4 regions of the Mycobacterium sp. E2327 genome follow, and region 2 is predicted to be linked to each of the others. Evidence: riboswitches for the same ligand, from Rfam matches in the RefSeq annotation. Region 2 holds a riboswitch; each other region holds the start of a gene.
The links. Region 2 has a riboswitch for magnesium ahead of A5712_RS31145 (hypothetical protein). Riboswitches for the same ligand answer to the same signal wherever they lie in the genome.

Region 1 (4,681 bases), on a different contig from region 2:
TGCCTGCGCGCCGGTCGCGCTCATCCACGCCACATAGGGAGCCGCCGCGGCCGCCATGGCGATCGAGGAAGGCCCCGTCCACGGCCCGGCGGCGAGGCTCTCGATCGTCGCGCCGTACGAGGCGGCCGTCGACTGCAGTTCCGTCGCCAACTCGTCCCAGGCCGCCGAGGCCGCCAGCATGGGCCCCGACCCCGCGCCGACATACATCCGCCCCGAGTTGATCTCCGGTGGTAGCGCCCCGAAATCCAACATCTATTTACTCCGCTCCCCTCGAGTGGCCGCCATGTTAGGCGCGGCTTGCCGGCCCGTCCGCAACCGCGCGGCAGCTCTAATGGAATCCATGGAATCCGCTGTTGAATTCACGCATTGATTGGACGTGTATGAGGACGACAGGGTTCCACACTCCTAATCACAATGTGTCAGCGGCGGCGGTCCGCCCGGCGTTCAGGCGGCGCTGCCTAATGTAGCGATCATCGTGATTGGAACGTATTCGTGGCACGTTCCAGGGATGTAATAGTAAAGTAAACGACAAGTGTCACCGCTCGAATATGCCTGTGAGAATGCTGCTGGTCAGCTAACGCCTGCCACCCCAAAAGACGTTGTCCAGGTTATCAGTAGCCGATTCCCAGCAACCGGCCAGAAATGGGGCTGAAGTTTGCCGTACTTTTCGCATAATAGGCTAGACGACCGGCGGCTGCCGGCCGTTAATCGTTGCTAACGCGGCGCAACAATTAATGTGCCCGCATTCGCCGCTATTCCACACCGTTAAGCAATTAACATATTCGACAAGTATGCACTGTCTTAATGCCAATAGTTCTCGAGTTCGCCAGCGCTTGTCGCGGGGGTTGGCTCGAGCGCTCACCGTGATTCTTGTGAAATTCAATTAATCCCAGGTCGGGCCGACAGCGCCGTCGGCGTTCGCCACGTTGCTCCGGACCGTCGGCATCCTTTGCCAGCGCGCGTTCGCCTTGGCCCTGGCATCCTCAGCGACTCCTTCGCCGAGTGGATAGTTTTTCGTCATCTGGTGCTTCCCTGAATTTCACCTAGCGTACGCATTTGCCGCTGGTGGAACGCTGATTTGCTGCTGGAAGTTTGCTGTGAGCCGGATGCGGCCGATTTGCGGTGCTCATCACCCCGGACAGGCGCCCGCGAGGCATGATCGCGAGGTTGCGGAAAGCTCAATCCGCGCGAGTAACCCGTGTGAGGTGAGCTCTAGCCGGCCGCCGGGGGCCGCGAGACGAAGGTAGGACGGAAGCCGTATTGCGGCACGGCGCGCCCGTAGGGTTGCGCACCCGTGGCCCCGATCGGCATGCCGGGCATGCCGGCCGCCATGGCCGGGGGTGCCACCATGGGCGTGCCGCCGAGCGACGAGGCCAGCGGGCCGGCCAGCGGCGCGGGCGCGGTCCAGCTCGGCGGCACCGACAGCGCGCCGATCATCGGCGCGTGGCCGACGCCGGCCGCCACGGCATTGCCGACGCCCTCGACGGCAGGACCGGCCGCCGCCGCACCGATCGCGTCGCCGACCGCTTGGCCCGCGGCGTCGGCCGCGTCGCCCGCGGCGGCCCCCTGGCCCAGCAGGCCCAGGAATGGGGCCAGCGTGTTGCTGGGCATGTAGAACCCGGACGAGAAGGCGGTGTTCCAGATGTTGGCGTTGGGCCCCCACTGTGCCCAAAGGCCGTCCAGCGTGGCGGATCCCGACCCGGATCCCGTCAACAGGCCCACGATCTCCGACGCAGGCGTCTGCGCCGATGCCGGCGACGCCAGCCCCTGCAGTGCGGAGGGCAGCGTGGACATCAGCTGTGCCAGCGTGCCCTGTTGCGCCCCGGCCGGAGTGGCGATGGCCTGGGCCACCGCGGCCGACTGTGCGTCAGGCCCACCGGGGCTGGTCGTCTGCTGCGGCTCGCTGAACTGGCTCAGCTGGGCGGCGACCGCCGACGAGGCGGCGTAGCCGTACATCGCGGCCGCGTCTTGGGCCCACATTTCGGCGTACTGGGCCTCCGTCGCCGCGATCGCCGGGGTGTTCTGACCGAGGATGTTGGTGGCGATCAGCGCCATCAGCTGGGCGCGGTTGGCCGCGATGACGGGCGGCGGCACCGTCTGGGCGAAGGCGGCCTCGTAGGCCGCCGCGGCGCCCTCGGCCTGTGCGGCGGTCTGCTCGGCCTGCTCGGCCGTCGTGCCCAGCCAGGCCGCGTATGGAGCGGCGGCGGCGGCCATCGCCACCGACGCCGGGCCGTGCCATTCTTCACCGGTCAGCGCCGTCAGCACCGCGCCGTAAGACATTGCGGTGGAGCGCAATTCGGCGGCGAGCCCGTGCCAGGCCGACGCGGCGGCCAGCATCGGGCCCGAGCCCGCTCCGGAGTACATCCGGCCGGAGTTCACTTCCGGTGGGAGCAGTGCGAAATCGAGTGCAGCGGTCATCGTTGGCCCCTTCCCCTAATGGGCCGCGCGGGTGGCGTGGGTGCTGATTGTGTTGTGGCTACGGCGAAGTCCGCCGGACGTGCGAAGACAAGCGACATCGGACTACTCCTCGCGGAAAGAGGGTGACCCGTGCCGGCCGGCAATTGTGGCTGGTTTCAGCGCAATTCACGGACGCGGTCCGCTAGGGCGGACGCGTCCGTACGAGGTCTGTCGGGGTTAGCCGTTCAGACGGTCAGAAAGGGGCCGGGGCCGGATCGAACCGAAATGGTCGATTTGGAATACGGACTATCGTCGAGACTCATTTCGCTCTCACCTCCTCACAGCCTGGGCACACGGGGATGCCGTTATGTCGCACACCGGGGAGAAGGGCCCGGGCTGAAACTCCCGGAGACCGCACCCCTCTCGTCAGAGCTTTGGCACCACACGGCGTATCCGATCTGAGCCGGAAGCCACTTGGGCTCAACCCTTAAGCCGGGAAGAGCTGTCCTGACCCTGGGCGTCTTTCGACGTTCGAGGTCAGTGGCCTGTATCCGTGCAGACGCCTCACCTAGCGAGGTGCTTGCACAGGCCATCGTGGCACCCGGACGGTAGATCAGTCAAACCAACTGCCACACGCTCGCAACAAGCCCGTTGTCACCCGGCGGCCGGCGGACGCGGCATCACCGTCACGCGGAAGCCGTAGCGGGGGCCGTGGCCGTAGCCACCTCCGGCCGTGGCGGCGGGCATGCCCGGCATACCGGGAATCGCTCCCGGGCCGGCCTGCACCGCGCCGGCGCCCGGGCCGACGGCGTTGGTCCAGCCACCCCCGGCGAACGTCGCCCCCGCGTGGTTCTCCACCTGGGCGGCCGCCGTCCAGGCTTGGGGCACGGACAACCGACCGACCAGCGTCGCCTGATTCGTGCCGCCCGAAATCGCTCCGCTCAGGTCGCCCGCTATGCCTGCCGGGGCGGCCCCAGGCGTCAACAGCGGCAACCATCCCGGATTCCCGGCGCCGGCGCCCATCGGTGGCAGCGCGGTGGCGCCGGGCGTCGAGGAGACCGCCACCGCGTTGATGTCCGACATCGCGGCCGTAACTGCCGGTTCGATGATGGCGGGGCTCACGTACCCGGCCGATACGAACCCGTTGACGAACGAGGAGTTCAAGAAGGTCCCGATCGCGTTGCCGTCCGCACCGTCCAAAAAATTCAGGATGGCGTCGAGGAATCCCGCCCCCGGGATGCTGGCCGCGGGATTCGCGGCGGCCGAGACCGGTGACGAGAGTCCTTGCAGCGCAGTCGGTATCGCGGACAACAGCTGGTCCATCGTCTGGGATCCGGTGCCCGCCGCGGTGCCGGTGGCTTGGCTGACCGCCGCGGCCTGGGCGGCCTGCCCGGCCGGATTGGTGGTCTGGATCGGTGGATCGAACGGCGTCAGCGTGGAGGCCGCCGCCGAGCTCCCCGCATAGCCGTACATCGCCGCCGCGTCCTGGGCCCACATCTCGCCGTACTGGGCCTCCGTGGCCGCGATCGCCGGGGTGTTCTGCCCGAGGAAGTTCGTCGCAACCAGCGCCGCGAGCAGGGCCCGGTTGGCCGCCACCTCCGCCGGGGGCACCGTCATCGCGAACGCCGCCTCGTAGGCCGCCGCCGCGGCCGCCGCCTGAGCGGACGCCTGCTGGGAGAGTCCCCCGGTGCTGGTCATCCACTGGACATACGGCTCCGCGGCGGCGCCCATCGAGGCGGAGGCCGGCCCCATCCACTCCTCGCTCGTCAGCCCGGTGATGACCGCGTCGTATGAGGCCGCCGTCGAACCGAGCTCCGCACCGAGCGCGGCCCAGGCCGTCGCGGCGGCCATCATCGGCGCCGAGCCCGGCCCGGCATACATCCGGGCGGAGTTGATTTCCGGTGGGAGTGCTCCGAAATCCATTGCCGCCACCCCCTTAACCGGCCGTCACGGTTTTGGCGGCCAGCATGGTCGCGTTGCGCTGTGATTTCCGTTGTGTTACAAAGAAATACATCGGACTTCTCCTTTAAAGAGCGGATAGTCCGACCCGGCTACGGGCAGGCGGCCGCCGAGCTATGTCGGGTGTTGCCGATTCAAACGGCGGCCAGCGCGCCACGACCGGATCGGAAAGAAACGGTCGTTGTTCTCATGCGTTAACGGTCAATTCGGCCAGTACGCCCACCTCCCGTCGTGGCCAGGGCGCTCACGGAAGTGCGCCACGGTTGCCCGAATCGGGACGAGACCCCCGGCGAAACCATGTGTGGGGCAAAAGCCGCCTGATTTC
Region 2 (8,228 bases):
CCGCCCGGTCGTTGCAGAGCAGGACCAGGAACACCGTCGCCGAGGGCAGCAGGACGCCCGCGAGGGCCTGCACGCCCTGGGTCACCAGGCCCAGGACATGGTCCGGGCTGAACGCGACGGCGGCGGACACCGCCAGCAACACGGCGTACCCGCCGTAGAACAGCGGAGCCTCGCTGACCTTCCAATGCAGCGAGTGCCGCTTGCCCAACGCGTCACCGACGGCATACGTGGTGGCCAGCCCGATCGCGTTGGCGCCGATCAAGGACGCGTCCAGCAGGATGATCGCGAACAGCGCGCCCACCGTCCCGCCGAGATGCCGGGCCAGGCCCGCGGCCACCGCACCCGCGTCGGTGAAGCCGCCGACGTCGCCGGTGCCGGCCAACCCGAACGCGGTCACCGCCATCAGGGCCGTCGCGCCGACCATGACGACGACGATCCCGATGATCAGATCGGCTCGGGCATAAGCGATCCAGCGGGTAGTGATGCGCTTGTCCACCACATTGGACTGCTGAAAGAACAGCTGCCACGGCGCGACCGTGGTGCCCACTATCGCGACGACGAGCAACAGCACGGTGGAGTTGAGCCCGCCCGGGAACTGCGGCACCAGCCCGCCCGCCGTTCCTTTCAGCGTGGGGTGCGCCATCAACACCATCGGAATGATGAGCACGTTCACCGCGATCAGCAGGAACATCAGGCCCTCCCAGCGGCGGAACGAGCCCCCGGCCACCACGGCGAACAGCAATACCGCGGCGGCCGGGATCGCGATCGCCTTGGGGCAGCCCAAGAACCCGAGTGCCAGTGCTACTCCGATGAATTCGGTGACGATCGTCAGCGCGTTGAGGATCAGCAGATCACCGACGCTGAAGGCGCCCCAGAACTTGCCGAACCGCTCGAAGATCAGCCGCGCGTGGCCGACCCGGGTGACCGCGCCCAGCCGCAGCACCATCTCCTGGTTCACGTACAGCACGGGGATCAGCATTGCCAGCGTCCACAGCAGCCCCATCCCGTAGTTCTGCCCCGCCTGCGCGTACGTCGCGACGCCGCCGGCATCGTTGTCCCCGACCATCACGATCAGCCCGGGGCCGGTGATGACCATCAGCGTCCGCAGCCGCCGCCAGCGGCCACCGCTACCCGGGTGTGCGGCGTCCCGGTGGATGCGGCCGAAGGCGCCGACGATGTCGCCGGCGTGCGCCGAATCCAGCACGGCTTGGCTTGGCGCCTCGGACGTACCCAGGTCGCCGCGGGGCTCGGTCGAGATCGACGTCATCGAATCCTCGCTATCTCCGAACAGGTTCGGGCTCGGGCTAGCGAATCACCGCCGGTTGCCGTCCGGCGGATGGCCGCCCAGCGAGGCCGAGATGACCGCGATCGGCGTCCGCGAGACATAGAGGTTGGCCCGCTCCTGCGGAGTCAGCGTGCTGCGCGCGTGCAGCTTGCCGACCAAGAGTCGGCCGATTCGTAGCATCGACCGGCCGCGTCCCCGCTGCGGACCGGTAAGGCGTTGTGCAACAACAAAAGCCATGATCGTCTCCTGTCGGGAGGTCCGATCGGCTCCTGGCATGACCCTAGGCGCCCGCAATGCGCTTGCTGCGCAGCGGTATTGGTCGCCCGAGGAAATCAGGCGGCGAAGAGAATGCCGGAACCGGATCGGGACAAGACGGAATTGGGATACGGACTGTCGCCGGGACTCATCTCGCCCTCACCTCCTCACGGCCGGGACACACGCGGGTGTCGTCACATTCACCTGAACGGAAGAGGCGAAATGACCGGCGGAGCACCACCGGTCGCACCCCTCTCGTCGGAGCTTCGGCACTGCACGGCGTATCCGAAAGTTCCGGAAGCCACTTGGGCTCAACCCTTGGGTCCGGGAAGAGCTGTCCTGACCCGGGGCGTCTCTCGACGTTCGGGGTCAGTGGCCTGTATCCGTGCAGACGCCTCACCTACCGAGGTGCTTGCCCGTCCATCTTGCACCGCGACCCAATGGGCGTCAAATTACTTTACGCAACCATTACGTTGGTTTCTGTTAACCCACGGGCCCATCGACCGTCGCGACTACGCTCGAAACCATGGCTAATACTTTGCAGGCGCCCAAGGTCGCGACGGTGCTCGACCGGATGTACACCGAAACGAAAAATCAAATGTCGCGGTTGCGGGAAAGGATCGGCGATTTCGACCGGCCGATGAGCGCGCAGGAGCGCGCCGACGCGATGAGCGAGTTTTACATTCCGGTGACACCGGAATCCGGCCGCCTGCTCTACGCGCTGGTGCGGGCGACCCGGCCGGCCACGATCGTCGAGTTCGGCATGTCCTTCGGAATCTCCGCGGTTCACCTGGCCGCGGCGGTACGCGACAACGGCACCGGCCGGGTGGTGACCACCGAGCTCAGCGCCAGCAAGATCGCCGCGGCCAAACAGACGTTCGCCGAGACCGGCCTGGACGACGTGATCACCATTCTGGAAGGAGACGCCCTGACCACGCTGGACAAGCTCGACGGTTCGGTCGATTTCGTCCTGCTCGACGGGTGGAAGGACCTCTACCTTCCGGTGATCGAGCTACTCGAACCGCGCCTGTCGACCGGCGCGCTGATCGTCGCCGACAACGCCAGCGCCGCGGACACCCAGCCCTACCTCGACCGGGTGCGCGACCCGGACAACGGCTACGTCAGCTTCAACTTCCTCGTCCGGGAAAGCGACAGCATGGAAATCAGCTGCCGCACCGGCGATTAGGCGCCTAGCGCAGGGATTCCTCGAGCCAGGGCGTCAGCCATTTCACCCCTTCGGGGGTGAGGTGGACGCCGTCGCTGCGCACCTTGATGCCGTCGACCTTGGTCGTGTAAACGCCGTCCGGGCACAGCTTCTTGTTGAGGTCGAGGATTTGGACGCCGGTGTGCTGGGCGATCGTCTTGCGCAGCATGGCATTCCAGAGGTTGACCCGGTCGGGCTGGTCCTCCGGATACAGCCGGCCGTCCGGCTTCTCACCGCCCCGGCTGTACGGCACCGTCGCCACCACCACACGAACACCGTTGGCGCTCAGGATGTTCAGCGCTCGCTGCAACTCGCCGTTGAGGTAAGCGTCGAAGGTCGGATCGCCGATATGTGTCCATTGCCCCTCGTTGACCCGATCGACCGTCTCCCAGCGGCCGATGATCAACAGCGCGACGTCTGGCTGGTCCTGGCCGAGCTGCGCCGACCACCTGATGGGCCAGCCGTCGCATTCGGGCCGCTGCTCAAGGGTTTGGCCGATGTACCGATAGGGCGTGCCGCGCACCAGGCTGCAGCCGATGACGGTGTGGTCGAGGAACGCGAAGCCGGGCGTCGGCGGCAGGTAGTGCATCCAGGTCCACCCGATCGAGTCGCCGAACACCGAAACGGTGAAGGGCCGGTGGGGATCGCGGGGCGCGGGGCGGCCACCGCCCGGCGGGGAAGGCGAGACCGCGGCCACCGCCGAGACCCCCGGGGGCAGGCCCTCGCGCAGGCCGGGCCCGGTGCCCACCGGGACCACCAACAGCGTCACCGCGGCGGCGCTGGCCACGGTCGCCGCCGCGAGCGGCAACAGCGGCACCCGCGCCGGCCGCCACCGGCGGATCGGTTGTTCGATCAGCCACCAGGACGCGGCGGCGACCACCACCGTGGCGGCGCACCGCGCGCCGAACAGCGGCAGGCCGGACCATCCGGTGCGTTCACCGCTGAGGGCCAAAAAGATCGGCCAGTGCCACAGGTACACGCCGTAGGAGATGGTGCCCAGCCACACCAGCGGACGCAGGGCCAGGATGCGGGCGATGGCGCCGCGCTGTTCCATCGCCACCGGGGCGACCACGAGGACGGACGCGACCGCGACCCCGATCAGCAGGCCGTGGCGAAACTCACCGGCGCGGCCCGACGCGAAGTGGGTCGCCGCCGCCAACCCGGCCACGCCGAGCAGCGGCAGGAAGCGGGCGACCCGCCGTCCCCACCGGCTGCGGATCAGGCACCAGCCGCGGTTCATCGACGGCCAATCCCGCACCAGCAGTGCCGCCGCGGCGGCGCCGGTGAGCAACGCCTCCGCACGGGTGTCGGTGCCGAAATAGATTCGGTCCCTCGTCGAGTCGGAGGCCAGGACGATGGCGAGGGCCGCGGAAGCGAGCGCGCCGGTGCTGGCGATCAGGAAGGTGGCGAACCGCACCCCGCCGACGGTGGCCCGCCGAAAGTACCGGCGGGCCCGCGCGGCCAACAGCAGGGTCACCGCGATGAGCAGGACCGGCCAGATGAAGTAGTACTGCTCCTCCACCCCAAGCGACCAGGTGTGCTGCAGCGGCGACGGCGGGGCGCCCTGGGTGAAGTAGTCGGTGTTTTGGGCGACGAACCGCCAATTCGCCACCCACAGGAACGCGGCGATCGCGTCGGCGCGTAATCCGGTGAGCGACTGGCTCGGCAGGAGCTCGCGGGCCGCGCCCACGGTGAGCACCATCAGCACCAGGGCAGGCAGCAGCCGTCGTGCCCGCCGAATCCAGAAGCCGGTCAGCTCAATTCGGCCGGTGCGCTGGAGCTCGTCGAGCAGCAGCGAGGTGATCAGGAATCCGCTGAGGACGAAGAAGATGTCGACGCCGATGAACCCGCCCGCGACACCGGGGATGCCGCCGTGCCCGACGAGCACCAGCGTGACCGCGATCGCGCGAAGCCCGTCCAGCGCCGGAATGCCGCTGCGCCGTTCGGGTTGATCCCAGATCGCGATCCGGCCGGCGCGGCGCACCGGGGCGACCCATCGCGGCCGACGAGCAGAACGCGCCGGTGCGGGGTTCCTCCCGCCCGGTTCAGTGTCCGCCGTTAACGCGCCCTGGCCCATGCCGATGCGTCGCTGCCCCTCCTCGTGATCGCAGCCAGCCTAGTTGCGCGGGAGCCCGGATAGCCGGAAAGACACGCGCGTCCGGGGCCGCATCAGAGGGGAAATCGGTTACGTATCCCGTTGAAGCGCTCCCACATCAGCGCGGTGCGTTCGGCGCTGGTGACACGCGCGGTTTCCGGCGGTAACGCGCGCGCGAGGTCGGCGTGTTTGACGAGCCGGGTCGTCAGCGTCGCGGGCTGACCCGCGAGCATGTGCCGGTAGGTGAGGTTCCCGCGCTCGAATCCCTGGGTGTCGATCCAGTTGTGCAGGCCCGGGTCCCGGTGCGCCAGAATCAGTCTGACTTTGCCGTCGTGGTCGACCGATGCGCGGCTCGGGGTGTAGCTGACCGGTCGGTAGAGGAAGTCCATGCTGGTGAAGTAGGCCCCCATGTTCGTGATCATCCACAATCCCTCGTGGGCGTCGAACTCGACGATGAGGGCGTCGTCGGGGCCCAGTTCCCAGTACATGTTGGCGGCGGCCCGGCCGCGCTTGGCGTCCGCGTCGGACGCGTCCGGGCGAGGGAACCGGTTCGGATGTTCACCGTCGACGCCGCCGTGGGTGAACGGGAACTCGGGCCAGTCGCTCATCAGCCCGGTGACGAAATCACCCGCCCAACGCATGGCCGCGACCATGGTGTCGGGGGTGGGCAGCGGCTTCGGCGAGGTCATGTCGACGCGCTCGATCCGCATCCGGGCGGGACGCTCGTCCCAGCGGTCGAAGCCCTGGCGGATGAACAGCTTGCGCGACTGCGCGGTGGTCGGCAGCCAATTCGGGCCGCGCTCGGGGCCGCCGATATACAGCTCGAAGGTGCCGTCCGCCTCGACTCGGAGCTGGTGGCCGAGCAGGTTGACCTCCGGCACGTCGCCGAACGGCTCGTGCAAGACGTGCGGGCCGTCCGGGCGGGCCCCCTGCACGGTGATGTTGAAAAAGGGCGCGGTGCCGCGGGTTCCGGTGATCCGGTAGGTCGAATCGCCGTCGATCCAGGCCTGCTGGTAGGTGAAATCGGCGCAGTCCCCGCCCAGTTTCCTGGTCGGGTTGCAGAAGGCGTGCAGCACCGGATAGCGCGTGTCGCGGGTTTCCAGGGCCAGATCGAACGCCTGCCCCAGGTTCTGGGTGAGGAAGCGGAACGCGTCGGCGCGCTGCACGCCGGAGGGCGCGTTGAAGTCTTTGAACGCCTGCTTGCCGGCGGCCTTCAATCGCTCGCAGAATTCGTCCCACGCGCGGTCGAGCGCCGCGTCGTCCGCCCCGTCACCGAAAGCCACCGCACCCCTTCCTTTCTCGGCTGCTCAGCCGTCGAGCCCGTCGAGCATCGCGCGCACCGTTGCGCACGCCCGCCCGGCCGCCGCCAACCTGCCCTCCGCGTCGATGCGGGGGCCGAGCAACTCCAGGTCGAAACCGAACCGGTAGCCCCCGGCCAACGCCTGGGCCACGAACGATTCGACCGGAATCACGCCGTCGCCGGGTACCGCGCGGGCGGGTAGGGCCCGGTCGCCCAGCACGTAATCGCTCAGCTGGATCAGTTGCGTGCGGGGCAGCGCCTGCCGCAGCAGGCCCGCGAGATCGGCTTCAGCCCAGCAGTGAAACAGGTCGATGCAGATGCCGAGCCCCGCCAGCTCGGCGAGGGTGATCGTGTCACGCAGGCTGTGCGCGAAATGGATGTCGGCGTAGAGGCTCGACGCGTTTTCGATGGCCAGGCCGACGCCGGCCTGCCCGGCCTGTTGCACGCACGGCTCGATCGCGCCGCAGAACCGCTCGGCCGCCTGCTCCCAGGTGAGCCCGTCTCGGCCGCCGGTGAGCAGGTAGATGCACCGCGCACCCGTCGTGGCGGCGGCATCGATCAGCCGGGACAGGTCCGCCCCGGCGCGGAACAGGTGGTAGACCGCCTCGACCGCGTACCCTTCGGCGCGGATCAGGCGCCCCAAGCCGGGGTCGAGGAGTTGGGTGTCGAGGATGCTGAGGTGTCGCAGGCCAAGGGCCGTCCAATTCTGGTGCAGCTCATCGGTATCCGCCCCGAGGAACGTCACGTTGTGGACCGATAGCGCGCGCACGGGAGTCTCAATCCCGCTTTTCGATGCTGACCCCGAACCGCTCCCGGAAGGGCGCGAACTCGGCATGCAGGTCGTCGAGGTTCTCGCCGATGTCGGTCAGCAGCCGGGTGGAGTAGCGGAACTTCCCGTAGCGATCACCGCGGTTGTACGCCAGGTAGTCGCGCATCGACGCCTCGGCCTCGCCGGTGAGGGCCCGCCCGCAAAAGGCGTAGTAGCGCCCGACGGTGGCGACCGGGTCGGCGATGAAGTCGGCGTAGGGGATGTGCAGGATCCGCGGGTCGTCGACCAGCGGGTTGGTCATGGTGTTGGCGATGCTGGCCCGGGTCATCTCGAGGTGCTTCTTCGCCTCGACCGCGAGATCGATGGGGCCGACGATGCCGTCGAGGATGTCGGCCATCATCATGGTGCGTGACGCCGCCACCTGGACGGGGTCGCGATGCAGCCACAGCAGGTTCGCGTCGGGATAGGTATCGAAGAGCTCCTTGAGCCGAAAGCCGTGAAACCCCTTCAGCACCCAGTACTTCCGGGGCCGGTTGTATTGAAACTGCTGCAGCATCGCCTTGTGCAGGCGGTACTGCGCGGCCGGGTCCGTCGGCAGACCACCGACGAGGGTCTGCATCGGCACCCGCCACCACGCCGTCGGGGTCATCACCCGGAAGTCGAAGGCCCAGGTGCGCTCGTCTTCGGGCAGACCGTCGCCGAGCATGTCGTTGTACGGGTGGCTGAGCAGCCACTTGGGCATCTTCGCGTTGATCTCGCGCCAGTCGGCGTCGGCCCGGGCGCGGCGGGGGTCGTCGGGGCGGGTGGTGCCGGGCGGCGGCGACGGGTACATCACCTCCCAGAACCGCAGCGCGCGTGCGTGCGGGTCCACCGCCATCAGGGCGTGCACGAGCGTGGTTCCCGAGCGCGGCTCCCCCGTGACGAACATCGGGCGATCGATCACCTCGGCACCGATCGGATAGCGGTTGCGGTCCTCGATGAATTCCAGGCGCGACGTCAGCAGCCAATGGCACACCCCTTCGGCCTGTTCAATGCCGTTGGCGTCCATGCCGATACCGTTCAAGTGGTCGACGGCCAGGCGGAACCGCTGCGGCAGTGTCGGATCGCCATAGTCGTCCCGGCCCGCCTCGGCCTGCGCGCGGGCAAGCATCGCGTCCGCGTCGAGTCCCGCCGTCACGGTTGCCCGCCACACAGAGTCAACAATTCGTCCTCCGTCTTGCGCACGTTGGCCGCCGACGCGGCGCTGAACTCCAGTCCGGCCATCGCGCCGTAATCCAGGATCTTGGGAACCCGAAGCCCGGCATCCACATACGACTTGAT
Region 3 (8,228 bases), on a different contig from region 2:
TGGGCTTCGAGAAATCTCGTCGAATTTTTTTGTGCGAGCTGGCAACTCCGCCGCAACGCGCAAAAAACCCACCGACCCCCGGATCGAAGCCCACCCGTAAGAACATGGCGCGATCAGCAGCGTAGCGGCTTCGCTTCTCACGCGTGGAAAAATCGTGCGAACGTACAAAAATTTAACAATGCCCTGGCCAGGGCCGGTCTACGTCGGGCTTGGTCGAAGGCCCAGACGCATACTTTTGGGACGGTATTTGGCCATAACGGCGTACCGCCGTCGCCCCCAGAGGCGCTGTCCGCCAAGGTGTCCGGCGTTTACCAGCCCGAACGGGCATGACCAGGGGCGTTGTCAGCGCGAGGCGCCGAGGGCGGGCTGAGGCAGCCCGACCCGCGTGGGTCGAGACGGAGACCAAATTGGGCGCACCGATGACCTGCATCGAGGATGCGTAATCACGCCATGCTAGGGGCTATTGCGAAACTCCGCAGGGAAATCGCTGAAATCTTTAAGATTGCAAGTTAAGTCCCAACTGAATTGTGGCGAGATTCATACTTTGTCGTGATTGGCGTGTCCGGTTCGGGACCGAACCGTGGCGGCTGGAGGAGGGCGTGGGCGCCGTCCAGGGGGACCGATCACGGTCCGATCACGGCAGCCCGCGGCTTTGAATTCATTCGCTGGCGAGGGACGGGCCGGGCCCGCGCGGCGAGCCGGCCCGAAGCCGTCGGCGTCGGGGTATCCACGTGGGCGTCAACGGCATTCGCGCGCGCGGCCCCGGCGCAGCTCGCGCCGGAACCGCGGTTTTCACCGCCCGGTTCCGCGTTGCGGCGTTGGGGCTCCGGGCTTTTCGTTCATGATTGTTCGCCTCCGACGGCTGCTGCCGCTGGCTACCATTGCCGGTGAACGCGAGGTGTCCACCAGTGGACGGAGTGCTCACACCATGACCCCACCTATTGGGCAAGCTCGGGTCCCCCGACTGCCGCTTGACGTGGCCAAAGCCGCCGCCGACGAGGCCGCGGTACCCGACTACATGGCGGAGCTCAGCATCTTCCAGGTTCTGCTCAACCATCCGCCGCTGGCGCGCGGCATCAACGACTTGCTGGCCACAATGCTCTGGCACGGCGCCCTGGACCCGCGGCTGCGCGAGCTGGTCATCATGCGGATCGGCTGGCTCACCGCGTGCGATTACGAGTGGACGCAGCACTGGCGGGTCGCGTCGGGGTTGGGCGTGAGCGCCGACGACCTCGTCGGCGTGCGCGATTGGCGCGGGTATGAGGGCTTCGGGCCGGCCGAGCGCGCGGTGCTGGCGGCCACCGACGACGTGGTGCGCGACGGCGCGGTGAGCGCCGAGAGCTGGGCCGCCTGCGAGCGCGAATTGCACGGCGATACAACGGTTCTCATCGAGCTGACCACCGCCATCGGGGCGTGGCGAATGGTTTCGTCGATCCTGCGCAGCCTCCAGGTCCCCTTGGAAGAGGGCGTGGCCAGCTGGCCGCCGGACGGCCGGTCGCCCTAACCGATTGACTTATCAGTCAGTAACTCTTAGCGTCGGGCGATGCGAACCAGGGTCGCCGAGATGCTCGGCGTTGAGTTTCCGATCTGCGCCTTCAGCCACTGTCGCGACGTGGTGGCCGCGGTAACCAACGCCGGCGGGTTCGGGATCCTCGGCGCCGTCGCGCACAGTCCGCAGCGCCTGCGCACCGAGCTCACCTGGATCGAGGAGCAGACGGGCGGCAAGCCCTACGGCGTCGACCTGCTGTTGCCGCCCAAGTACGTCGGTGCCGAGCAGGGCGGGATCGACGCCAAACAGGCGCGCGAGCTGCTGCCCGAGGAGCACCGCGCGTTCGTCGAGGACATCCTGTCCCGTTACGGCGTCGTGGTCCCCGCCGAGGAGCCGAGGGCGTCGGCCGGGGGCCTGAACATCTCGCCCAAGGGCTACGAGCCGCTGCTCGACGTGGCGTTCGAGCACGACATCCGCCTGATCGCCAGCGCGCTCGGGCCGCCGCCCGCCGACCTCGTCCAGCGTGCCCATGACCGGGGCGTCGTGGTGGCCGCGCTCGCGGGCACCACGCAACACGCGCGGCGGCACGCTGCCGCGGGCGTGGACCTGATCGTCGCGCAGGGCACCGAGGCGGGCGGCCACACCGGCGAGGTCGCGACCATGGTGCTGGTCCCCGAGGTGGTGGACGCCGTGTCGCCGGTCCCGGTTCTCGCGGCCGGCGGGATCGCGCGGGGCCGCCAGGTCGCCGCCGCCCTGGCGCTGGGGGCCGAAGGGGTGTGGTGCGGCTCGGTGTGGCTGACCACCGAAGAGGCCGAGACGGTCCCCGTGGTCACGGAGAAGTTCTTGGCGGCGAGCTCCTCGGACACGGTGCGCTCCCGGTCGATGACCGGGAAGCCGGCGCGGATGCTACGCACGGCCTGGACCGACGAGTGGGAGCGGCCCGACACCCCCGATCCGCTCGGCATGCCGCTGCAGACCGCGCTGGTCACCGGCTCTCAGGTGCGCATCAACCAGGCCGCGACCAATCCGGACTCCAAGGCGCGTGAGCTGGCGACGTACTTCGTCGGCCAGGTGGTCGGTTCGCTCGACCGGGTCCGCCCGGTCCGCTCGGTGGTGCTCGACATGGTGGAGGAGTTCATCGACACCATCGGCCGGCTCGATGGCCTGGTCGGTCCGTGACCAGCGCAACCCGCCGGCGCCGCGCGGTCAGCGACGAGGACAAGTCGCAGCGGCGCGAGCAGATCATGTCGGCCGCCAAAGAAGTGTTCGCGCGCAAGGGTTTTCATGCGACGACGATTGCCGACATCGCGAAGCGGGCCGGTCTGGCCTACGGCTCGGTCTATTGGTACTTCGACTCCAAGGACGAGCTCTTCCACGCGTTGATGGCGGCCGAGGAGGGCGCGCTGCGCGCCCATGTCGCTGCGGCGTTGGGGGCGCCGGGCGGGAACGCCGGGCAGGAGGAGTCGCTTCGGGTCGCGGTGCGGGCGACGCTGGAGTTCTTCGAGTCCGACAAGGCGACGGTCAAGCTGTTGTTGCGGGATCCTTGCGCGCTGGGCGAGCGCTTCGAAAAACATCTCGGCGGGATCTACGAGCGGTTCATCGACGACATCGAAAGCTTCATCGTCGCCGCCCAGGAGCGCGGCGAGGTGGTCACCGCCCCGCCGCGCATGGTGGCGTACACCCTTGCCGCGCTGGTGGGCCAGCTGGCGCAACGGCGGCTGAGCACCGACGACGACGTCACCGCTGCTCAGGTGGCCGATTTTGTGGTGGCGCTGGTGCTCGACGGGCTACGCCCGCGCGGCGGTGCAGCTTGTTAAATCCTGTGTGCCCGCGTAATGACTGCATAAAGATTCGGGCACACGGACGAGATCACATTGACCGTGTCGTGGCGGTCATGCATGATCGGTCGCGTATGCACCTCGTTAGGTGAGGCGTCTACACGAATACAGGCCACTGACCCCGAACGTCGAAAGACGCCCCGGGTCAGGACAGCTCCTCCCGGCTTAAGGGTTGAGCCCAGGTGGCTTCCGAGGAATCGGACACGTCGTGTAGTGCCAAAGCTCTGACGAGAGGGGTGCGGTTCTCCGGCGGTTCGCCGGTTTCTGTACTCCTTTTGGTGCGCGTGGATCGCGCGGGCAACCGCACGCGTCGTGACGTCGAGGAGGTGAGGGACGTATGAGTTCCAGCGATAGTCCGGATCGAAGTCCGGGCTGTGTTCCGTCCCGATCCGACCTGAAGCGCGACGTTCTCGGTTGAGTCGCCAACGCTAATCGGCTTACCCGCCAAGCGTTCTCGGATCGGAACCACAACGGGATGGGACACGTCAGTCCAGTCAACGTTCGTTTGAGTTCCGTCAGGAGACGATCATGACCGCAGTTCTGCACGACGAAGTCGTAACCGTCGCGCCCGCCCGCAAGCTGACCGTGGTGCGCGACACGACCCCGGCCCCCGCGCCCAAGAAGGCCACGCGTCGTGAGGGCACGACCATCGTCATCAGCGACCCGCTGGTGGACGGCGCCGCCCACTTCTTGGCCATCGGCGTGCGTCACGTGTACGCCGCGCTGTGGCGCGTTGGCGTGCTCGATGTCCGGGCCTAAGTGGCGATCACAAGCGCGGCGGAGCCGGGCGCAGTGGGTCGCCACCATCGGCACAACGCCTCCAAGGGGCTACCCGGTCGCAGGTCTTCCCTGAGACCAGGTAACCCCTTGGAGTGCAGGGTTTGAGTAGAATCGAGACACTGGCATCGATCCGGCGATCACCGGGGAGCCTTCGGAAGAACGGCCGGCAGGCTCAGTAGAACCGAACGGGTAGGCCCGTCACAGCCCTCATCGAGCGGTCGCGTGAGAGCGCGGCAAGCGGGGTGGTACCGCGGCGCTCGCGCACCTTGCGCGTCGTCGTCCCCGGCCTGAGCATGATGGCCACAGGAGACGACACAGATCGTGACCGAGAACGCTGACGTCAAGGCGTACCCGAAGCTGGCCGGCGGTGCGCCCGATTTTCCGGCGCTCGAAGTCGAGGTTCTCGACTACTGGGCGCGCGACGACACCTTCCGCGCCAGCATCGCCCGCCGCGACGGCGCCCCGGAGTACGTGTTCTACGACGGGCCGCCGTTCGCCAACGGGCTGCCCCACTACGGTCACCTGCTCACCGGGTATGTCAAGGACATCGTGCCGCGGTATCGCACCATGCGCGGCTACAAAGTGGAGCGCCGGTTCGGCTGGGACACGCACGGGCTGCCCGCCGAACTGGAAGTCGAACGCCAGCTAGGCATCAACGACAAGTCCCAGATCGACGACATGGGAATCGCCGCGTTCAACGATGCCTGCCGCGAATCGGTGCTGCGCTACACCGACGAGTGGCAGGCCTACGTGACGCGCCAGGCCCGCTGGGTCGACTTCGACAACGACTACAAGACGCTGGATCCCAGCTACATGGAGTCGGTGATCTGGGCGTTCAAACAGCTGTGGGACAAGGGCCTGGCGTATGAGGGCTATCGGGTGCTGCCGTACTGCTGGCGCGACGAAACCCCGCTGTCCAACCACGAATTGCGGATGGACGACGACGTCTACCAGAGCCGCCAGGACCCGGCCCTGACCGTCGGTTTCAAGGTAACCGGGGGTGAGCTCGACGGTGCCTATCTGTTGGTGTGGACGACGACACCGTGGACGCTGCCGTCGAACCTCGCGGTGGCCGTGAACCCCGAGGTGACCTATGTGGCGGTCGAGGCGGACGGCCGCCGCTTCGTGCTGGCGGAGGCGCGGCTGGCCGCGTACGCGCGCGAGTTGGGTGAAGAGCCGGACGTGCTGGGTACCTATCGGGGCGCGGACCTGCTGGGTCTGCGCTACGTTCCGCCGTTCCCGTATTTCATGGACACCCCCCACGCATTCCGGGTGCTGCCCGGAGACTTCGTGACCACCGAGGACGGCACCGGCATCGTGCACATGGCGCCGGCCTACGGCGAGGACGACATGGCGACCTGTGATGCGGCCGGCATCGTGCCCGTCACCCCGGTCGATTCGAAGGGCCGGTTCGACGCAAGCGTCCCGGATTACCAGGGGCAGCGCGTTTTTGACGCGAATCCGCACATCATCCGCGACCTGAAGAACGGCAGCGGTCCGGCGGCGGCCAACGGCGCCGTGCTGGTCCGCCACGAGACCTACGAGCACCCCTACCCGCACTGCTGGCGGTGCCGCAATCCGCTGATCTACCGGGCGGTGTCGTCGTGGTTCGTCGCGGTCACCGAATTCCGCGACCGCATGGTCGAACTCAACCAGCAGATCACCTGGTACCCCGAACACGTCAAGGACGGGCAGTTCGGAAAGTGGCTGCAGGGCGCGCGGGACTGGTCGATCTCGCGAAACCGCTACTGGGGCACGCCGATTCCGGTGTGGAAGTCCGATGATCCGGCCTACCCGCGGGTCGACGTGTACGGCAGCCTCGACGAGCTGGAACGCGACTTCGGGGTGCGTCCCACCAACTTGCACCGGCCCTACATCGACGAGCTGACTCGGCCCAACCCCGACGATTCCACGGGGCGCAGCACGATGCGGCGCATCCCCGACGTGCTCGACGTGTGGTTCGATTCGGGCTCGATGCCGTATGCGCAGGTGCATTACCCGTTCGAAAACCGCGACTGGTTCGACGGGCACTACCCGGGCGACTTCATCGTCGAGTACATCGGCCAGACACGCGGCTGGTTCTACACCCTGCACGTCCTGGCCACCGCGCTGTTCGACCGTCCGGCGTTCAAAACATGTGTCGCGCACGGCATCGTGCTCGGCTCCGACGGCCAGAAGATGAGCAAGTCGCTGCGCAACTACCCCGACGTCTCGGAGGTGTTCGATCGCGACGGCTCCGACGCGATGCGGTGGTTCCTGATGGCCTCGCCGATCCTGCGCGGGGGCAACCTGATCGTCACCGAACAGGGCATCCGCGAAGGCGTCCGTCAGGTGCTGCTGCCGATGTGGAACGCCTACAGCTTCTTGGCCCTTTACGCGCCGAAAGTCGGCAACTGGCGCACGGATTCGGCCAACGTGCTGGATCGCTACATCCTGGCCAAGCTGGCGGAGCTGCGCGACGACCTCACCGAGTCGATGGATGTCTGCGACATCTCGGGGGCCTGCGAACAGCTGCGCCAGTTCACCGAGGCGCTGACGAATTGGTATGTGCGACGGTCGCGTTCGCGGTTCTGGGAGGAAGACGCCGACGCCATCGACACGTTGCACACCGTGCTGGAGGTGACCGCCCGCCTGGCCGCCCCGCTGTTGCCGTCGGTGACGGAGATCATCTGGCGCGGTCTGACGTTCGAGCGCTCGGTGCATTTGACCGATTGGCCGGACGCGGACGCGCTGCCCGCGGATGCCGGCCTGGTCGCCGCCATGGATCAGGTCCGGGAAGTCTGCTCAGCGGCGTCGTCGTTGCGCAAGGCGAAGAAGCTGCGGGTGCGTCTGCCGTTGCCGAAACTGACCGTGGCCGTTGAGAATCCGCAGCGGCTCGAGCCGTTCGTCGACCTGATCGCCGACGAGCTCAACGTCAAGCGGGTCGAACTGACCGACGCGATCGACACGTACGGCCGGTTCGAGCTCACCGTCAACGCGCGGGTGGCCGGGCCGCGGCTGGGCAAGGATGTGCAGGCGGCGATCAAGGCCGTCAAGGCCGGCGAGGGCGTCGTCAACCCCGACGGCACCCTGACGGCGGGTCCCGCGGTGCTGCAGCCCGACGAGTACAGCTCCCGACTGGTGGCCGCCGATCCCGATTACACCGCGGCGCTTCCCGACGGGTCCGGTCTGGTGGTTCTCGACGGCACGGTGACCCCGGAACTGGAGGCGGAGGGCTGGGCGAAGGACCGGATCCGGGAGCTGCAGGAACTGCGCAAGTCGACCGGGCTGGACGTGTCCGACCGCATCAGCGTGGTGATGTCGGTGCCCGGCGAGCGGGCCGACTGGGCGCAGACGCACCGCGACCTGATCGCGGGGGAGATCCTCGCCACCAGCTTCGAGTTCGGCGAGCCCGCCGATGGCTCGGAGATCGGCGACGGCGTGCGGGTGAGCATCACGAAAGCCTGAGCCGACGCGGGCGCAAAAAACTTCTGAAAAAAGTTCCGAAAAAACTGTCCGGTGTGGCGGGGCTAGCTGCTCCTACCTGTGACGGCGGCCCAACGGGGGCCGCAACCACAGTTAAGGAACGCACCATGAGCACCATCGAAGACTTCCAGTCCGCTACCTTCGCCGCCATCCCGCACGAGGACCTCACGGTCGCCGAGGCGTGGGCGTCGAGCCCGTTGGGTGACCCCTCGATCGAAGACGGATCCCTGTCGGAACCCGCAAACTTCGAGGACTTCCCGCCCACTACGGTGACCGAGCAGCCGCGCTCGCGGGCCACGACCGTCCTGATCGCCGCGGCCGTGATCGCCGGGCTCGGAGTGGTCGGCGGGCTGGGCATGATGCTCATCAACGGGACGGGCTCGAAGCAAGAGAAGCCGGCCGTCGTCGTGCCGAACTCAAATGTGAGTCCGATTTCGCCCCAGTCCGCCGCCGCGGTCGCGCCGCCGCCCGTGGCGCCGGCCCCGCCAGCCCTCGCCACGCCGCCCGACGCCGCGCAATTGCCGAGCGGCCCGGTCAGCGGTGGCGGCGCGCCGGTGTGGAACGCCCCCGCGCCGGTCGTCGCGGCGCCGCCCGCCGACCCGGGCACCCCGCCGGACGCGCCGGTCGACCCGGGCACCCCGCCGCCACCGCCGAAC
Region 4 (8,228 bases), on a different contig from region 2:
GCCCGCCGAGGCGGTCAACAGGGTTCCGGGCCCCGGCCCCAGATACATCCGGCCGGAGTTGATTTCCGGCGGCAACGCGCCAAAGTCCATCGTCTGTCCTATCTGTTGGTTGTTTCAGCGGAGCCGGTCACATCGCGGCCGCGCGGACGGCCCCCACAGCTGTCACCGAAATCTGATAAAGCGCCGGTTGCGCCGCCCTGTGGACGGAAAGGGAGTCCGTCGTTCTCGGCGTAATCGGCTTGGGATCCGGTGGTGTGTCCACGGTGCGCCAGCGGCACACGAAAACACGGGCATGCCAAATACACTCGTGAATTGCTCGCGCTTGATGATTCGCCGCTGGCAACAGCCCGACTGCGGCCGCCAACACAAATGCCGTGATCACCGAAATGCCGTGCCCACGAATATTGGAACGCACCACAGCGGCGTTGTTCGCTGGCTTTAATGACATTGATCATCACCACAGTGGCCGCCGAATTGGCGTGCTGACGACCGGCCACTGACCCCCGCAGGGTCCGCGCCAGCCCGTTCCGACCCTTTGTTACCAAAGAGGTTGCACGCCCCGGGAATTCGTAACATTGCGTAATATTTTGTTAACGAATTCGAGGACCTCCAGGGGCGAAAGCCCTTATTGAGCCGACGGTTTGAAGAGTCTGACCGTGCGATGCGCTGCCCGAGTGAATCAATGGCCACGAATTCCAGTGTTTTTGGGAAGTCGGCTCCTCTCAAGTCGGGCGATTCAACACATATGAAACACATATATGTCCACTCAAATGTGAGTCAGCGAGGCCCGAATTATTTGAGAACTCTATGAATTCCGTGACAATCCGGTGTGTAGTTGGGAGGATGTGAGCATATGACCGCAACGTCGGGATACGCACGCAGCGAGCGCCCACGCCAAGCCATCCTTGGTCAGCTGCCCAGGATTTACCGTGCCGATGGCTCACCGATCCGTGTCTTGCTGGTTGACGACGAGCCCGCGCTGACCAACTTGGTGAAGATGGCGCTGCATTACGAGGGCTGGGTGGTCGACATCGCCCACAACGGCCGCGAGGCCATCGCGAAGTTCGAAAACGTCATTCCCGACGTGCTGGTGCTCGACATCATGCTTCCCGACGTGGACGGCCTGCGGATTCTGCAGCGGATCCGCGAATCCGACGCCTACACCCCCACGCTGTTCCTCACCGCCCGCGATTCGGTCATGGACCGCGTCACCGGCCTGACCGCGGGCGCGGACGACTACATGACCAAGCCGTTCAGCCTCGAGGAGCTTGTCGCGCGACTGCGCGGCCTGCTGCGCCGCTCTACCCAGCAGACCCCGCCGGCGGCCGAGACCCTGAAAATCGGCGACCTACATGTCGACACCGCCAGCCGGGAGGTCACCCGCGGCGGCACCCCGATATCGCTCTCGTCAACCGAGTTCGAATTGCTGCGGTTCCTCATGCGCAATCCCCGGCGCGCGCTGAGCCGCACCGAAATCCTCGACCGCGTCTGGAATTACGACTTCGCCGGCCGAACCAGCATCGTGGATCTGTACATCTCGTACCTCAGGAAGAAGATCGACTCCGGCCGGGAGCCCATGATCCATACCGTCCGCGGCGTTGGGTACATGCTGCGACCGCCCGAATGACCGGCGAGCCGAATACCAGATCCAGGGACCTTTCGCGGTGGCTGCCCCATTCGCTGCGCCGCCAGTTGCTATTGGGCGTGCTGGCCGTGGTCAGCGTGGTGCTCGTAACGGTCGGCATCGTCTCGGTGCTGAGCCTGCGCGGCTATGTGACGGCGATGAGCGATGCCGACGTTGCCCAATCCCTTGACGCGCTGAGCAATTCGTACACGAGATACCGAAACGGCGACCACGGTCCGACGCGCGGGGGCACCGAATCCATCGGGCAGGCGATGCTGGAGTTCACCGATCAAACGCCAGGCAACGTCATAGCCGTGCTGCACGACGGCGTCGTGATCGGCTCGGCGGTCTTTTCCGAAGCCGAGGCGCGACCCGCACCGGCCGACGCGGTGCACGCCATCGAGTCCCAGCCCTGGCCCGAAGACGCCCCGCCGCGGACCGAGAAGCTGGGCAGCCTCGGCTCTTATCGCGTCGACAGCCGGGCCTACGGATCCGACCTGTTGGTCGTCGGCGTATCGCAAGCGCGGGCCAACCAGATCATCGCCCGCAAGAACATCACCACCACGGCACTTATCGCGGCCGCCCTTGCGATCACGGCGGGGCTGACCATCTGGGTGGTCGGGATCACCCTTCGCCCGCTGCGCCGGCTCGCCGCCACCGCCGCCGAAGTCGCCGCCATGCCGCTGACCGACGACCACCGAATCAGCGTCCGGGTGCAGCCCAATGACACCGACCCCGACAACGAGGTCGGCGTCGTCGGGCACACGCTGAACCGGTTGCTGGACAACGTGGACAGCGCGTTGGCGCATCGCGCCGACTCCGACTTGCGGATGCGCCAATTCATCACCGACGCCAGCCACGAGTTGCGCACCCCGCTGGCGGCGATTCAGGGGTATGCCGAGCTGACCCGCCAAGACAGCTCGGCGCTGCCGGCGACCACCGAATACGCGCTGGCCCGCATCGAGTCGGAGGCGCGGCGCATGGCGGTGCTCGTCGACGAGATGCTGCTGCTCTCGCGCCTGGGCGAGGGCCAGGACCTGCAGACCCAGGACGTCGACCTCGCGGACCTCGTGGTCAACGCCGTGAACGACGCGGCGGTCGCGGCGCCGACCCACTTCTGGGTCAAAGACCTTCCCGACGAGCCGGTTTGGGTTCGCGGCGACCACGCCCGGCTCCACCAATTGGTCAGCAACCTGCTCAGCAACGCCCGGGTGCACACGCCGCCGGGCGTCACGGTGACGACCGGGATCACCTGCCGGCGCCGCGGCACGGAACCGCCCTACGTCGAACTGACCGTCGCCGACGACGGCCCGGGCATCGACGCGGATCTCCTGCCCCGGTTGTTCGAGCGGTTCGCGCGCGCCGACGCGGCGCGGTCCAACGGCTCGGGCATCGGGCTGGGCCTGGCCATCGTGAGCTCGATCGTCAAGGCCCACCACGGCTCGGTGACCGCCGAATCCGCCAATGGCCGAACGGTTTTCCGGGTGCGGCTGCCGATGATCGAAAATCCGGCGCTGGATATCGATTAGCAAACGAATCGGGCAGGCTTTTGGCGCCGCCGGAATGGCAAATCGCCCAAGGGTTGCCGATGCGACTGGGTGGTCGCAGGAGCCCACGGATGCGCCGGTGCGTATGTGTCCAGCACGTGAACTGTTTAGAACGCGTGGTCCTGAAAAGTTGACTCGCCGGTTCGCGAGTGCCACCATGGCCAATGCAAGCACCTCGCTAGGTGAGGCGTCTGCACGGATACAGGCCACTGACCTCGAACGTCGAAAGACGCCCAGGGTCAGGACAGCTCCTCCCGGATTAAGGGTTGAGCCCAAGTGGCTTCCGGCTCCTATCGGGCCGGATACGCCGTGTGGTGCCGAAGCTCTGACGAGAGGGGTGCCGTGCTCAGGTGTTCTGGCCTGGGCATTTCTCCCCGCTGTGCAAGGTTTGGCATCCCCGTATGCCCTGGCCGCGAGGAGGTGAGAGCGGAATGAGTCCCGACGATAGTCCTTATCCGAGGTCGACGACCATTTCGTTGCGATCCGGTCCCGGCTCGTTTTCGCAGCTGTAATCGGCTGATCCCACAAGTTTTGTCCGCGCGTCACCGCTCGGCGGGTTTGTCTTCGGCGTGCGCGGAAATCAATCCTCCGGGGTTGCCAACTGGCCAGTGCCTGGCCTTTGGCGTGAGGAGATGCCCTATGCCGCTTGCAGTTCCACGCCCATAAGCAACGAGCTACCACGTCCCGCCACCTGGGCCGACTTGGATCCGCGAGGGGTCCTTTGAACCGCGTCAGCGCCTTACCGACTATTCGCTAGGAGAACTCCGATGGCTTTTGTCACTGCTCGGCCGGAATCGCTGGCCGCCGCCGCCACTCGCTTGCAACAGATCGGCTCGACGCTGGAAGCTCAAAATGCTGCAACAGCAGCGCCGATGACCGGGGTCGTGCCCTCGGCTGCCGACGAGGTGTCGGTTATTACGGCGGCAAAGTTCGCCACGCACGCGCAGGCGTTTCAAACCCTGAGCGCCCAGGCCGCCGTGATGCACCAGATGTTCGTCGCCACCATGCAGACCAGCGCCGACTCGTACGCCGCAACCGAGGCGGCCAACGCGGCCGCCGCACGTTGAATACCTAGGGGGGATCGTGATCGACTTCGCCGCATTGCCGCCCGAAATCAATTCGGCCAGAATGTATTCGGGCCCTGGGTCAGGGCCCATGCTGGCCGCGGCCTCGGCCTGGAACTCGATGGCCGCTGAAATGCGTTCCGCTGCGTCATCTTACGACTCCGTGATGTCGGAGCTCACCTGCTCGGATTGGTTCGGCCCGTCATCGATGTCGATGTTTGCATCGGCCGTACCGTACCTGGAGTGGCTCAGCACCACCGCCACCCAGGCCGAGCAAGCGGGCAGCCAAGCCCAAGCCGCCGTCACCGCCTACGAGTCAGCATTCGCCATGACGGTTCCCCCGGCGGTCGTCGCGGCCAACCGCGCCCAGCTCGCCGCACTCGTGGCGACGAATGTTTTCGGCCAAAACACGCCGGCGATTGCGGCCACTGAGGCCCAGTACGCGGAAATGTGGGCGCAGGATGCCGCCGCGATGAACGGTTACGCCGGCGCAGCGGGCGTCGCAGCCCAACTGACGCCATTTACCGCGCCGCAGTCCCCCACTCACTCCGACGGAATTGCCAACCAGGCCAACGCCGTTGCCCAAGCCGCCGAAACACCGGCCGGCAATGCGCAGTCGATAGTGTCCTCGGCAGCCTCCAGCAACCCCGGCGGGATATTGGGGGCATTGGAAGGCGTGCTGGCTACCGGTTCCGATGCGTCGTCGCCGTTCCACGGACTGGCCACTGTCCTGAACGGCAGCAACGGCTCGGCCCTCGGGTCCTTCTTGAATTCCAATTTCCTGAGCACTTCGGTGCTGAACGGAGCGATGGCCGGGGGCCCGTTCAATCCACAGAGCATCCTGACCAACATTGCCGGCTTCAGCTCCGTATTCCCTAAGGCGACCGCGGCGCCGGCGGACATCGGCGCGGGCGCGGCTTCGGCCGCGAGTGCGGCGGACTCTGCGGGACTGACCGGCATCAGCGCCGCCGGCTCGGGCGCCATGGGCCAGGCGCATTTGGTCGGCGCGGTCTCCGTGCCGCCCAGCTGGACCGGTGCAGCCACGATCACCCCTGCCGAAGCCGCGTTGCCTGCCACCGGACTCAGCGATATCGGTTCGGGCGGCGCGGGTGGGCCCGGAGCGTATGCGGCGCCGATGGCGGGCGCGGCCAGGCGGCTACGCAGAGCGATTCCCAAGTACGGGTTCAAGCCCGTTGTGATGCCACGTCCGCCTGCCGCGGGATAACAGGATTTCGAAGGAGAGCGTCATGATCGATTTCGCGTCATTACCGCCGGAGATCAACTCGGCCAGAATGTATTCGGGTCCCGGATCAGCGTCCATGCTGGCCGCTGCCTCGGCCTGGCACACGGTGGCCGCTGAAATGCGTTCTGCAGCTGTTAATTACGGCTCGGTTGTTTCGAGGTTGACCGGCGAGAGTTGGTTTGGCCCGTCGTCCACGCTGATGACGGCCGCGATCGGACCGTACCTCGACTGGCTGAGCGCCACCGCTACCCAGGCCGAGCAGGCAGGCATCCAAGCCAACGCGGCCGCAGCCGCCTACGAGTCCGCGTTCGCCATGACCGTGCCGCCCACGGTCATCACGGCGAACCGCGCGCACCTGTCGAATCTGGTGGCCACCAACCTCTTCGGTCAAAACACCGCGGCGATCGCGGCCACGGAGGTCCAATACGCGGAAATGTGGGCTCAAGATGCCGCCGCGATGAACGGCTATGCCACCGCCTCTACCGCGGCGACGCAATTGACTTCGTTCAGCTCACCGCAATCCACCACCAACGCCGGCGGAGTGGCCTCCCAAGCTAACGCGGTTGGCCAAGCCGCCAACGCGTCGACCACCCCCGATGTGGCGGCGGCGCTGGCGAACATACCGGTGCTCGGCGGGATCACCGCGCCCGGCTCTAATCAAGCCACCACAGGGCTTGCCGGGCTCCTGAACGACCTGGACGGGTCCAACAATGCGCTGCTGGGCAGCTTCCTGTCCGACGCCTCGACCTCGGGCATCAGCAACGCATTCACCACCAATGGGATTCTCAACCCCACGACATTCGTCGACAACGCATCGGCGTACGCCTTCATGAACACCGGCGGTGACAACGCGGCGACCGGTGCGGCGGACGCGGCTGGCGGCGCAGCCGCGGCTGAGACGGCCGGCGTGCACAGCGCGGCCGCGGCCGGGATGGGAGAGGCGAACCTGGTTGGGTCCCTGTCCGTACCACCCGCCTGGGCCGCGAGCGGGGCGACGATCAACCCGACCGCACTGACAACGACCCAGATGGGGGCGGGCGCGTATCAGAGCCTGGGCGCCACCCCGATGGTGATGGAGGACGTGGGGCCGATGGGCGTGCCCGGCATGCCGCTGGGCGGGGCCGTGGACGCGGCCGACGACGAATTCGGTTCTCCCGTATACGGGTTCCGCCCCCGCATCCTGGGGCGGCCGCCAGCGGCGGGTTAGCCGCCGAGAACCGCAGGACATCAAAGAAAGTGATCGAGGAGGGCCAAGTGAGCACATCAGAGACGGCGAAGCCCCGCGACGGGCTACCGGTGATCCACCTCTCTCAGTTGCTGCGCGGACCGGTGCGCGCCCGCTCCGGTGAGGTAGTCGGCCGCGTCGAGGACGTGATCGTGCGGCTGCGGGGCGCCCACCAGTATCCGTTGGTGACCGGGATCGTGGCGGAGGTCGGTGGGCGGTCGGTGTTCATCGGCAGCCAGGCCATACACGAATTCACGGCAGAGCAAGTTGTGTTGGCCAAGAACAAGGTTGACCTCCGCGGGTTCGAGCGACGCGACGGTGAGGTGCTGTTGCGCGCCGACGTGCTGGGGCACCGGCTGATCGATGTGGCCGCCGTGGAATTGGTGCGCGCATACGACGTCAGGCTCGAGGACACCGGCACCGGATGGGTACTCACGCGATTGGACACGCGACGCCCGCCAAGGCTTTTCGGGCTGATCAAGGGATCGGGCGGGCAGGCGCCGCGGGATTGGAAGGCGTTCGAACCGCTGATCGGTCACGTCCGCTCCGATGTGGTACGCCGGCATTGGGGCCGCGTCGGCGGGTTCAAGGCCGCCGAGATCGCGGACCTGCTCGAGGAAGCGAATAAGGCAGAGGGTGGCGAGATCCTCGATCGGGTGCGCAGTGATCCGGAGTTGGAAGCTGATGTGTTCGAGGAGTTGGATCCCGATAAGGCCAGCCGGCTGCTCGACGACATGCCCGACGAGGAGGTCGCAGCGCTGTTGGGCCGGATGCGCGCCGATGATGCCGCCGACGCGATCGCGGACCTGCGCCAAAAGAGGCGTCGGCGCGTGCTGGAGCTGATGCCCGGCCCGCAGCGCACCAAGGTGATCACACTGATGGGGTTCAACCCCGAAAGCGCCGGTGGGTTGATGAACGTCGACTTCGTCTCTTGCGCGGCCACCGCGACCGCGGGCACGGCGCTGGCGCTAATCGCCGCTGCCCGCACCATGCAACCGGAGGCGCTCGTCAAGGTCCATGTTCTCGACGACGGCGAGCGGTTGGCCGGTGTGGTTTCGGTGATTACCCTGCTGCAGGCCGAACCCAGTGAAAGCGTTGGGGCACTGATGGATTCCGACCCGGTGCGGGTCAGCGCCGACGCGGATCTGACCGACATCGCGCTGCTGATGGCCGACTTCAACCTCTACTCCATTCCCGTCGTCGACGAGCAGGACCGCGTGCTCGGGGTGGTCACCGTCGACGACATTCTGGAAGCGACCATCCCCGAGGACTGGCGCCGACGCGAGCCCGCCCCCCGCCCGACCGGCGATATGACGCAACCCGGCGAAACCAACGGGCAAGTTCCAGGAGGTGAGACGCCGTGACGTCGAACGCGGACAAGACCGCCGACCCCTTGGCCCCAGCTAAGATCCACCGCAGCGCGGTGCTGGACAGCGCGCATCTGGGTGATATCGAGGGCGCGTTCGGGCGCATCAGCGTCGGGGAGACCGAGCTTGCCCGCACCTGGAAGACGCGGCTTTTGACG

Region 1: linked by a shared signal. The riboswitch ahead of A5712_RS27125 (PPE family protein) and the one ahead of A5712_RS31145 (hypothetical protein) in region 2 are both predicted to bind magnesium.
Region 3: linked by a shared signal. The riboswitch ahead of A5712_RS12515 (Rv1535 family protein) and the one ahead of A5712_RS31145 (hypothetical protein) in region 2 are both predicted to bind magnesium.
Region 4: linked by a shared signal. The riboswitch ahead of A5712_RS08340 (PE family protein) and the one ahead of A5712_RS31145 (hypothetical protein) in region 2 are both predicted to bind magnesium.

The regions. Positions count from the first base shown of each region.
Region 1 covers NZ_LZKE01000233.1:8,343-13,023, reverse strand. Annotated here, with positions in the region: partial or broken gene A5712_RS27130 (PPE family protein) at 1-249, opposite strand, end outside; gene A5712_RS27125 (PPE family protein) at 1,213-2,418, opposite strand; M-box (ykoK) riboswitch at 2,809-2,980, opposite strand; gene A5712_RS27120 (PPE family protein) at 3,052-4,320, opposite strand.
Region 2 covers NZ_LZKE01000242.1:47,083-55,310, reverse strand. Annotated here, with positions in the region: gene A5712_RS27835 (NRAMP family divalent metal transporter) at 1-1,267, opposite strand, end outside; gene A5712_RS31145 (hypothetical protein) at 1,313-1,522, opposite strand; M-box (ykoK) riboswitch at 1,784-1,955, opposite strand; gene A5712_RS27830 (O-methyltransferase) at 2,067-2,726, shown strand; gene A5712_RS27825 (acyltransferase family protein) at 2,731-4,821, opposite strand; gene A5712_RS27820 (DUF1214 domain-containing protein) at 4,914-6,122, opposite strand; gene A5712_RS27815 (sugar phosphate isomerase/epimerase) at 6,147-6,908, opposite strand; gene A5712_RS27810 (sulfotransferase) at 6,916-8,085, opposite strand; gene A5712_RS27805 (LLM class flavin-dependent oxidoreductase) at 8,082-8,228, opposite strand, start outside.
Region 3 covers NZ_LZKE01000107.1:38,351-46,578, reverse strand. Annotated here, with positions in the region: gene A5712_RS12530 (carboxymuconolactone decarboxylase family protein) at 941-1,504, shown strand; gene A5712_RS12525 (nitronate monooxygenase family protein) at 1,544-2,668, shown strand; gene A5712_RS12520 (TetR/AcrR family transcriptional regulator) at 2,665-3,306, shown strand; M-box (ykoK) riboswitch at 3,401-3,570, shown strand; gene A5712_RS12515 (Rv1535 family protein) at 3,856-4,086, shown strand; gene ileS (isoleucine--tRNA ligase) at 4,429-7,554, shown strand; gene A5712_RS12505 (hypothetical protein) at 7,680-8,228, shown strand, end outside.
Region 4 covers NZ_LZKE01000069.1:1,567-9,794, forward strand. Annotated here, with positions in the region: gene A5712_RS08325 (PPE family protein) at 1-90, opposite strand, end outside; gene A5712_RS08330 (response regulator transcription factor) at 854-1,627, shown strand; gene A5712_RS08335 (cell wall metabolism sensor histidine kinase WalK) at 1,624-3,153, shown strand; M-box (ykoK) riboswitch at 3,339-3,515, shown strand; gene A5712_RS08340 (PE family protein) at 3,939-4,238, shown strand; gene A5712_RS08345 (PPE family protein) at 4,255-5,460, shown strand; gene A5712_RS08350 (PPE family protein) at 5,483-6,685, shown strand; gene A5712_RS08355 (magnesium transporter MgtE N-terminal domain-containing protein) at 6,733-8,067, shown strand; partial or broken gene A5712_RS08360 (divalent metal cation transporter) at 8,097-8,228, shown strand, end outside.